DNA from 2 places in the Stenotrophomonas maltophilia group sp. vghtpe118 genome. Region 1 is predicted to be linked to the other one. Evidence: riboswitches for the same ligand, from Rfam matches in the RefSeq annotation. Region 1 holds a riboswitch; the other holds the start of a gene.
What was found. A riboswitch is a leader RNA that binds a small molecule or an ion and turns the genes downstream of it on or off. The one in region 1 is predicted to bind cobalamin.
Positions count from the first base shown of each region.

Region 2: another riboswitch for cobalamin. It lies ahead of ACUDTM_RS13675 (epoxyqueuosine reductase QueH); the one in region 1 lies ahead of btuB (TonB-dependent vitamin B12 receptor).

Region 1 covers NZ_CP199672.1:3,287,866-3,291,978, reverse strand. Annotated here, with positions in the region: gene bioD (dethiobiotin synthase) at 1-41, opposite strand, end outside; gene ACUDTM_RS15040 (GAF domain-containing protein) at 110-592, shown strand; gene ACUDTM_RS15035 (TfoX/Sxy family protein) at 589-951, shown strand; gene ACUDTM_RS15030 (histidine phosphatase family protein) at 1,041-1,622, opposite strand; cobalamin riboswitch at 1,766-1,988, shown strand; gene btuB (TonB-dependent vitamin B12 receptor) at 2,104-3,945, shown strand; gene gph (phosphoglycolate phosphatase) at 4,037-4,113, opposite strand, start outside.
Region 2 covers NZ_CP199672.1:3,003,232-3,007,344, reverse strand. Annotated here, with positions in the region: gene ACUDTM_RS13685 (bifunctional nicotinamide-nucleotide adenylyltransferase/Nudix hydroxylase) at 1-329, shown strand, start outside; gene ACUDTM_RS13680 (nicotinate phosphoribosyltransferase) at 395-1,804, shown strand; cobalamin riboswitch at 1,898-2,111, shown strand; gene ACUDTM_RS13675 (epoxyqueuosine reductase QueH) at 2,251-2,922, shown strand; gene pncA (bifunctional nicotinamidase/pyrazinamidase) at 2,979-3,605, shown strand; gene purU (formyltetrahydrofolate deformylase) at 3,895-4,113, opposite strand, start outside.

The sequences.
Region 1 (4,113 bases):
GTAACGAACAGGGCGGGCGGCAGCGTAGCGGGCAACGGCATCGATGGGCTCCAACAGGGCAACAGTGTGTGCATTATCGCCGGCCCGGTGCACTTGCTAGACTGCGGGCATGTTCGCCAATGCCTCGCTCACCGGCAGCAAGCCGGAACAATACGCCCAGCTGCTGGAACAGGCCCGTGGCCTGGTCTACGCCGAGTCCGACCGCATCGCCAACGCGGCCAACCTCTCCGCACTGGTCTATCACGCCCTGCCCGACCTGAACTGGGTGGGCTTCTACCTGTATGACGGCAAGGAACTGGTGGTCGGCCCGTTCCAGGGCCTGCCGGCCTGCGTGCGCATCCCGCTGGACAAGGGTGTGTGCGGTGCCGCCGCCAGCCAGCGCGTAACCCAGCGCGTGGACGACGTCGATGCCTTCCCCGGCCACATCGCCTGCGATTCGGCCTCGCGTTCGGAGCTGGTGGTGCCGCTGCTGCGCGGCGATGAACTGATCGGCGTATTCGATATCGACAGCCCGAAGGTCGGCCGCTTCGACGCCGACGATCAGGCCGGCCTGGAAGCCATCGCCCGCGTGTTCGTCGAGGCACTGGGATGAGCGCACCGAAGCTGCGCAACATCGGCCCGAAGAGTGCAGCCTGGCTGCGCCAGGTCGGGCTGCGCAGCCGCGAGGACCTGGTGGCGATCGGCGCAGTCGGCGCCTTCGTCAAGGTCAAGCGGGCCGGCTTCAAGCCCAGCCTGAACCTGCTGTACTCGCTGGAAGGCGCATTGCTGGACTGCCACTGGCAGGAGCTGAGCGAGCCGCAGCGTGAGGCGCTGGTGCAGGACTATGAGGCGCGCATCGCCGCGCATCCGCTGAAGGCGGCCGGCCCGGCGTCGGGCCCGGTGCACGAGCAGCGCTTCGATGCCGACGATGACGCCGAGGACAACGTGGCCGAGCGCGCGGACGAGGATTGAGCCGCGCCCTCCTGTAGAGCCGAGCCCACGCTCGGCTGGCCTTTCTGATCGAAGTGCAGCCGAGCATGGCTCGGCTCTACAAGAGCAGATCAGGGCTGCTGCAGTTCCAGCAGCTCGCCCACCAGCCCGACCTCGCCCCGCTCCAGCCACACCCGCAGGCGCGTGCCGTGGTCGATGCGCAGGGCCCAGCACAGCGACATCGGCAGGCCGCAAACCTGCGACAACACCATGCGCAGCGGGCCACCATGGCTGACCACCAGCGTCGGCACCGGATGATCATCATCATCGAGCAGGCGATCCAGCGCGCGCGCGATACGCCGCTCGAAATGCCCCCAGCTCTCGCCGTTCGGCGGCGGGAACGCATGCGGATCGGCGTGGAAGGCGGCCAGCGCATCTTCCGGCAGGTCGAACAGCGACTGCCCGTCCCAATCGCCGAAATCCAGTTCTTCCCATTCCTCGTCCGCTTCGACGTCCAGCCCGCGTGGGGTGGCCAGCGCCATCGCCGTGTGCAGCGCGCGCAACCGCGGTGAACTGATCACCCGCTCCCAGCGTTGCTCGGCATAGGCCTCGACCAGCTCCTGCGGCAGGCCGGCCAGCTGCGGTGGATCGCTGCGGCCATCAAGGAACTCATCGCGACCGTTGCCGGCATGGCGGACCAGGTCGAGGATCATGCGTGCGTCCCGGACGGGCGACGCAGGTACAACGGAGAACGGGCAGACATCGGTAACGGCACCACGGGATCGAGCAACCATTCTAAAGGCACAGCAAAGGCAGCCGCGCAGGCGCGACGCAACGGGACGGCCTGCGATGCCGTAGACTGCGCGCACTTCCAGGTGACCTGCGGCCGTGGCCGGCAGGTTGAAACGGGAAGCCGGTGACGCGTGATTCCACGCCAGGCCGGCGCTGCCCCCGCAACGGTAAGCACGTCAGTTCCAGGCAACACCGCCACTGTGCCGCAGGCATGGGAAGGCGCCTGGACGGTGGCCTCGCGCCACCCGGCGGCAAGCCCGGAGACCGGCCCGGAAGCCTCAGGTCGCGATGCGGTGGGCATGGCGCTGGATGACCGTGGCGTGCGCTGCGGCATCGGCGCGTGCCTGCCTTCGCGGCTCCGCCCCTTCGCCACGCGGGCGTGCGTGGCACCTGGAGTCCCCCATGAAGCTGCAGTCCCGAATGCTGTCCCTGGCCGTACTGGCCGCCCTGCCCGCGCTGGCACAGGCCGCCGATGACACCACCGCGCTCGACCAGATCCTGGTCACCGCCACGCGCACCCCGATCGCCCTGCAGGACAGCATCGCGCCGGCCCAGGTGATCGACCGCGCGCAGATCGAATCCAGCCAGGCCACCTCGCTGCAGGAACTGCTGCGCGGCCGCGCCGGCATCAACCTGACCAATGCCGGTGGGCTCGGCAAGCAGAGCTCGCTGTTCCTGCGCGGCACCAACTCGGGCCACACCGTGGTGCTGGTCGACGGCGTGCGCATCAACAGTGCCGACCTCGGCCTGGCGATGTACCAGGACCTGCCGCTGGCGCAGATCGAGCGCGTGGAAATCGTGCGTGGCCCGCAGTCGAGCCTGTACGGCGCCGATGCCATTGGCGGCGTGATCCAGATCTTCACCCGCCGCAACCAGGGTGATTTCGCCCCGCACTTCCAGCTCGGTGGCGGCAGCAACGGCCTGCGCGAAGCCAGCGGCGGGATCGGTGGCGGGACCGAACGCGGCTGGTTCGGCGCCGACATCGCCTACCAGCATTCCGATGGCATCGATGCCTGCCGCGGCTCGGCAACGCTGTTCACCGGCTGCTTTGCCGACGAACATGACCGCGATGGCTACCGCAACCTGTCCAAGAGCCTGCGCGGTGGCTACACCTTCAACGACCAATGGAACGTGGAAGGCAGTGCATTGCGTGCCGACGGAAAGAACCATTACGACGGCTACTACAACTATTCGGAAACCCGCCAGCAGGTGCTGGCCGGCAAGGTGCGCTACACCCCGTCCGAACGCCTGGCGTTCACCGCCAATGTCGGGCGCAGTGACAACGAGTCGGACAACTTCGGTGACTTCGGTGCCCGTGGCAGCGCTCAGACCCACCGCGACAGTGCCTCGCTGCAGGGTGACTTCACCTTGGCCGAAGGCCAGCTGCTGAGCACCGGCGTGGACTGGAGCGAAGACAACCTGGATGGCAGCAGTGCCGGATATCGGGTCGACAGCCGCCGCAACACCGGCGTGTTCGTGCAGTACCAGGGGCGCTTCGGCCGCCACCAGCTGCAGGCCAGCGCGCGCAACGACGACAACCAGCAGTTCGGCAACCACGCCACGGGCAGCCTCGGCTGGGCGATGGAGCTCGGCCACGGCCTGCGTGTCAATGCCAGTTACGGCACCGCGTTCAAGGCGCCGACCTTCAGCGACCTGTATGACCCGTGGAGCGGTGTGCCGACGTTGAACCCGGAGAAGTCCAAGAGCGCCAACCTGGGCGTTTCGCAGCAGGGACAGGGCTGGCACTGGGGCCTGGACGTCTATGAAACCCGCATCGATGATCTGATCACCTACGATGCGGCGACCTTCAGGATGCAGCAGGTGGAGAAGGCGCGCATCCGCGGTGCCGAACTGACCGGTGGCGTGCTGCTGGCCGGCTTCGACATCAACGCCCAGCTGAGCTACACCGACCCACGCAACCGCACCGGCGGCAGCACGCAGTTCGACAACTGGCTGCCGCGTCGTGCACAGCAGACCGCGCGCTTGGACATCGACCGGCGTTTCGGGGACTTCCGCGCAGGCCTGACGGTTCAGGGTGCGGGCAAGCGCTATGACGATGCCGCCAACGCGGTGAAGGTGGGGGGGTACGGCACGCTGGATCTGCGCGCCGAGTACGCGCTGACGCCGTCGTGGTCGCTGCTGGCGCGTGCCACAAACGTGTTCGACCGCAGGTATGAGACGGTGGCGTGGTTCAACCAGCCGGGCCGTGAGTACCAGTTGAGTGTGCGTTACCAGCCGAAATGAAAGAAGGCGCCGGGCATTGCCCGGCGCTTTCTCTGTAGAGCCGAGCCCATGCTCGGCTCAGGCAGCAAAGCAGCCGAGCATGGGCTCGGCTCTACACCGGGACGCCGGCGGTCAACCCCGGCAGTTCACGCAGGTCGTCGATCACCGCCACCGCATGCGCGCTGGCCA
Region 2 (4,113 bases), 280 kb from region 1:
CCGGCGGTTTCGTTGGCCAGGAGCAGAGCCTGCTGGACAGTTGCCTGCGCGAACTGCGCGAGGAAACCCGCCTTAAGATTCCGCTGCCGGTGCTGAAGGGTTCGCTGAAGGGCCAGCAGGTATTCGACCACCCCGACCGCAGCCAGCGCGGCCGCACCATCACCCACGGTTTCCACTTCGAATTCCCGGCCGGTGACCTGCCGCCGGTGCGCGGTGGCGACGACGCCGACAAGGCGCGCTGGATACCGGTGAGTGAGGCGTTGGACATGGGCCCGCAATTGTTCGAAGACCACCTGCACATCCTGGAGTATTTCCTCGGCCGCGGCTGACCTGCCCGGCTCTCCCCACCGGCGGATAGACCGCTGGTGTCACTCGACGCGAAGGAGCTTCCGTCATGCACTACCTCGATAACCTTCTCCTCAACACCGACAGCTACAAGGCCAGCCATTGGCTGCAGTACCCGCCGGGTACCGATGCCACGTTCTTCTACGTGGAATCACGTGGCGGCCTGCACGATCGCACGGTGTTCTTCGGCCTGCAGGCGATCCTCAAGGACGCGCTGGCACGGCCGGTCACCCACGCTGACATCGACGACGCTGCTGCGGTATTCGCCGCCCATGGCGAGCCGTTCAACGAAGCCGGCTGGCGCGATATCGTCGATCGGCTCGGCGGCCACCTGCCGGTGCGCATCCGTGCCGTGCCCGAGGGCAGCGTGGTACCCACCCACCAGGCACTGATGACCGTCGAGTCGACCGACCCGGCTGCGTTCTGGGTGCCGTCGTACCTGGAAACACTGCTGCTGCGCGTGTGGTACCCGGTCACCGTGGCCACCATCAGCTGGCATGCACGGCAGACCATTGCTGCGTTCCTGCAGCAGACCAGCGACGATCCGCAGGGGCAGCTGCCGTTCAAGCTGCACGACTTCGGCGCCCGCGGTGTATCGAGCCTGGAATCGGCCGCGCTGGGCGGTGCCGCACACCTGGTCAACTTCCTCGGCACCGACACTGTATCGGCCCTGTGCCTGGCCCGCGCGCACTATCACGCGCCAATGGCCGGTTATTCGATTCCTGCCGCCGAGCACAGCACCATCACCAGCTGGGGCCGCGAGCGCGAAGTGGACGCCTACCGCAACATGCTGCGCCAGTTCGGCAAGCCGGGCGCGATCGTGGCAGTGGTGTCGGACAGCTATGACATCTACCGCGCGATCAGTGAGCACTGGGGCACGACGCTGCGTGATGAAGTGATCGCTTCGGGCGCCACCCTGGTCATCCGCCCCGACTCGGGTGACCCGGTGGACGTGGTGGCCGAAAGCCTGCGCCGGCTGGATGAAGCGTTCGGCCACACCCTCAACGGCAAGGGCTACCGCGTACTCAACCACGTGCGGGTGATCCAGGGCGATGGCATCAACCCGGATACGATCCGCGCCATCCTGCAGCGCATCACCGGCGACGGCTATTCGGCCGACAACGTGGCCTTCGGCATGGGCGGCGCGCTGTTGCAGCGGCTGGACCGCGACACCCAGAAGTTCGCGCTGAAGTGCTCGGCAGCACGGGTCGAGGGTGCGTGGATCGACGTCTACAAGGATCCGGTCACCGATGCCGGCAAGACCAGCAAGCGTGGCCGCATGCGCCTGCTGCGGCGCCTGGATGACGGCAGCCTGCACACGGTGGCGTTGCCTCCCAGCGGTGACGAGGCGCTGCCGACCGGCTTCGAGGATGCAATGGTGACCGTGTGGGAGAACGGGCGCCTGCTGCACGACCAGCGGCTGGACGACATCCGGGCCCGGGCCGCAGCGGGGCGCTGAAGGCATTTGCGGGGGGCAGGGCCCGTTGCGGGGCAACGGGGATCCGACCCCGGGCCTTGACCCCTGCAGCCAACAGGTCCACCTTGCACACGCCGAAGGTATCCCTGCCGTGGCTGGATGGCGGCAGGGAGTTAAACGGGAATCCGGTGAAGGCGCTTCGTGCGCCCATTCCGGAGCTGCCCCGCAGCGGTGAATGGAAACGAATCCTGCCAACAGCACTGGGCTCGCGCCTGGGAAGCGGCAGGGAGTAGGTGGGCTGCGGCCCGTGTCCATCAGCCCGAATACCGGCCCCGGCCGGGGGACACGACCGTCCCCTGATTCGACCTGGACTCTCCGCGGGGAGGGTGCCGGGGCCATCGCCAGCCTGCATGTGCAGGCGGCGTGGCCGCGCGCGTCCTGTTCACGGTAACCGGCCAGACCGCTCCCACGCCCTGACGCACGCCACGATGACCGAGTTCCAACGCCCCACCCTGACCCTGCCCGCCGATGGCAAACGCCTGCTGCTGCATTCGTGCTGCGCGCCGTGTTCGGGCGAAGTGATGGAGGCGATCACCGCTTCCGGGATCGACTACGCGATCTTCTTCTACAACCCCAACATCCACCCGGTGAAGGAGTACGAGCTGCGCAAGCAGGAGAACATCCGCTTCGCCGAGCAGCACGGCATTCCATTCATCGACTGCGACTACGACACCGACAACTGGTTCAGCCGCGCGCGTGGCATGGAGAACGAGCCCGAGCGCGGCATCCGCTGCACGATGTGCTTCGACATGCGTTTCGAACGCACCGCGCTGTACGCGCACGAGCACGGCTACGACACCATCAGTTCGTCGCTGGGCATCTCGCGCTGGAAGAACATGGCGCAGATCAACGACTGCGGCATCCGTGCGGCGTCGCGCTACGACGGCCTGCAGTACTGGGACTACAACTGGCGCAAGGGCGGCGGTGCCAGCCGCATGATCGAGATCAGCAAGCGCGAGCAGTTCTACCAGCAGGAGTACTGCGGCTGCGTGTACTCGCTGCGCGATGCCAACCGCCATCGCCGAGAGAACGGCCGCGAGCGGATCCGGATCGGCCTGCTGTACTACGGCCAGGACGCTGAGGCGCCGCAGGGCGATTGACCTGTGCCGCCGGGGCGGCCACGCTGGTCACTCCTTTACGTTGTAGTGGACCTGCCATGACCGCCCTGCCCGCCGATGTCGCCCTGCTGGTGATCGACCTGCAGCCGGACTTCATGCCGGGCGGTGCGCTGGCCTGCGACCAGGGCGATGCGCTGGTGGCACCGATTGCCGATCTGTTGGCGCAGCGCCGCTACCGCACCGTGGTGGCGACCCAGGACTGGCACCCGGCCGACCACGCCTCGTTCGCCAGCCAGCACCCCGGTAAGCGACCGTTCGAGACCATCCTGCTGCACGCGCAGCCACAGACCCTGTGGCCCGACCATTGCGTGCAGGGCAGCAATGGCGCCGCGCTGCACCCGGGCGTGGACTGGACCGTGGCCGACCTGATCCTGCGCAAGGGCACCCGCCCACAGGTGGATTCGTACAGCGCCTTCCGCGAGAACCACGGCCCCGATGGCGAGCGCCCGGCCACCGGCCTGGCCGGCTGGCTGCATGAGCGCCGCATCCGCGAGGTGCACGTGTGCGGCCTGGCACGCGACTACTGCGTGCTGTGGAGCGCGCAGGACGCGGTGAAATCCGGCTTCCGGGTGAAGTTCCTGTGGGACCTGACCCGGCCGGTGACCGAAGCCAACGACGCGATGGTGCGCGAAGCGCTGGGCAAGGCAGGGATCGCGATCGCCTGAGGCGTGACCGCCGGGCATGGCCCGGCGCTACCGCGCACGTCGCTTATGCCGCTTGCGCGCTCCTGCCCACAACAACACAATCGATTCATCCAGCCCCCTAACTACGCCCCCCCCTACAGATCGCGGGACGGCCGAACCGGGGGCTTTTCATTGGATGAAATCAGGATTCGGTAGTGCCGGCCGCTGGCCGGCAACCTCGGGATCTCTGCAGTTGCCGGCCAGCGGCCGGCACTACCGGATAGCACCCGTGGTAGCGCCGGGCCATGCCCGGCGGACGCGGGATGGGCGATTACCGGAACACCACCGTGCGATGCCCATTGAGCAGGATGCGGTGCTCCACATGGCGGCGGACCGCGCGTGCCAGCACCAGCGATTCGGTATCGCTGCCCAGCCGCACCAGCTCGCGCGGCGCCATGGCGTGGTCAACGCGGGCCACGTCCTGTTCGATGATCGGGCCTTCGTCCAGATCCTCGGTGACGTAGTGCGCGGTGGCACCGATGATCTTGAC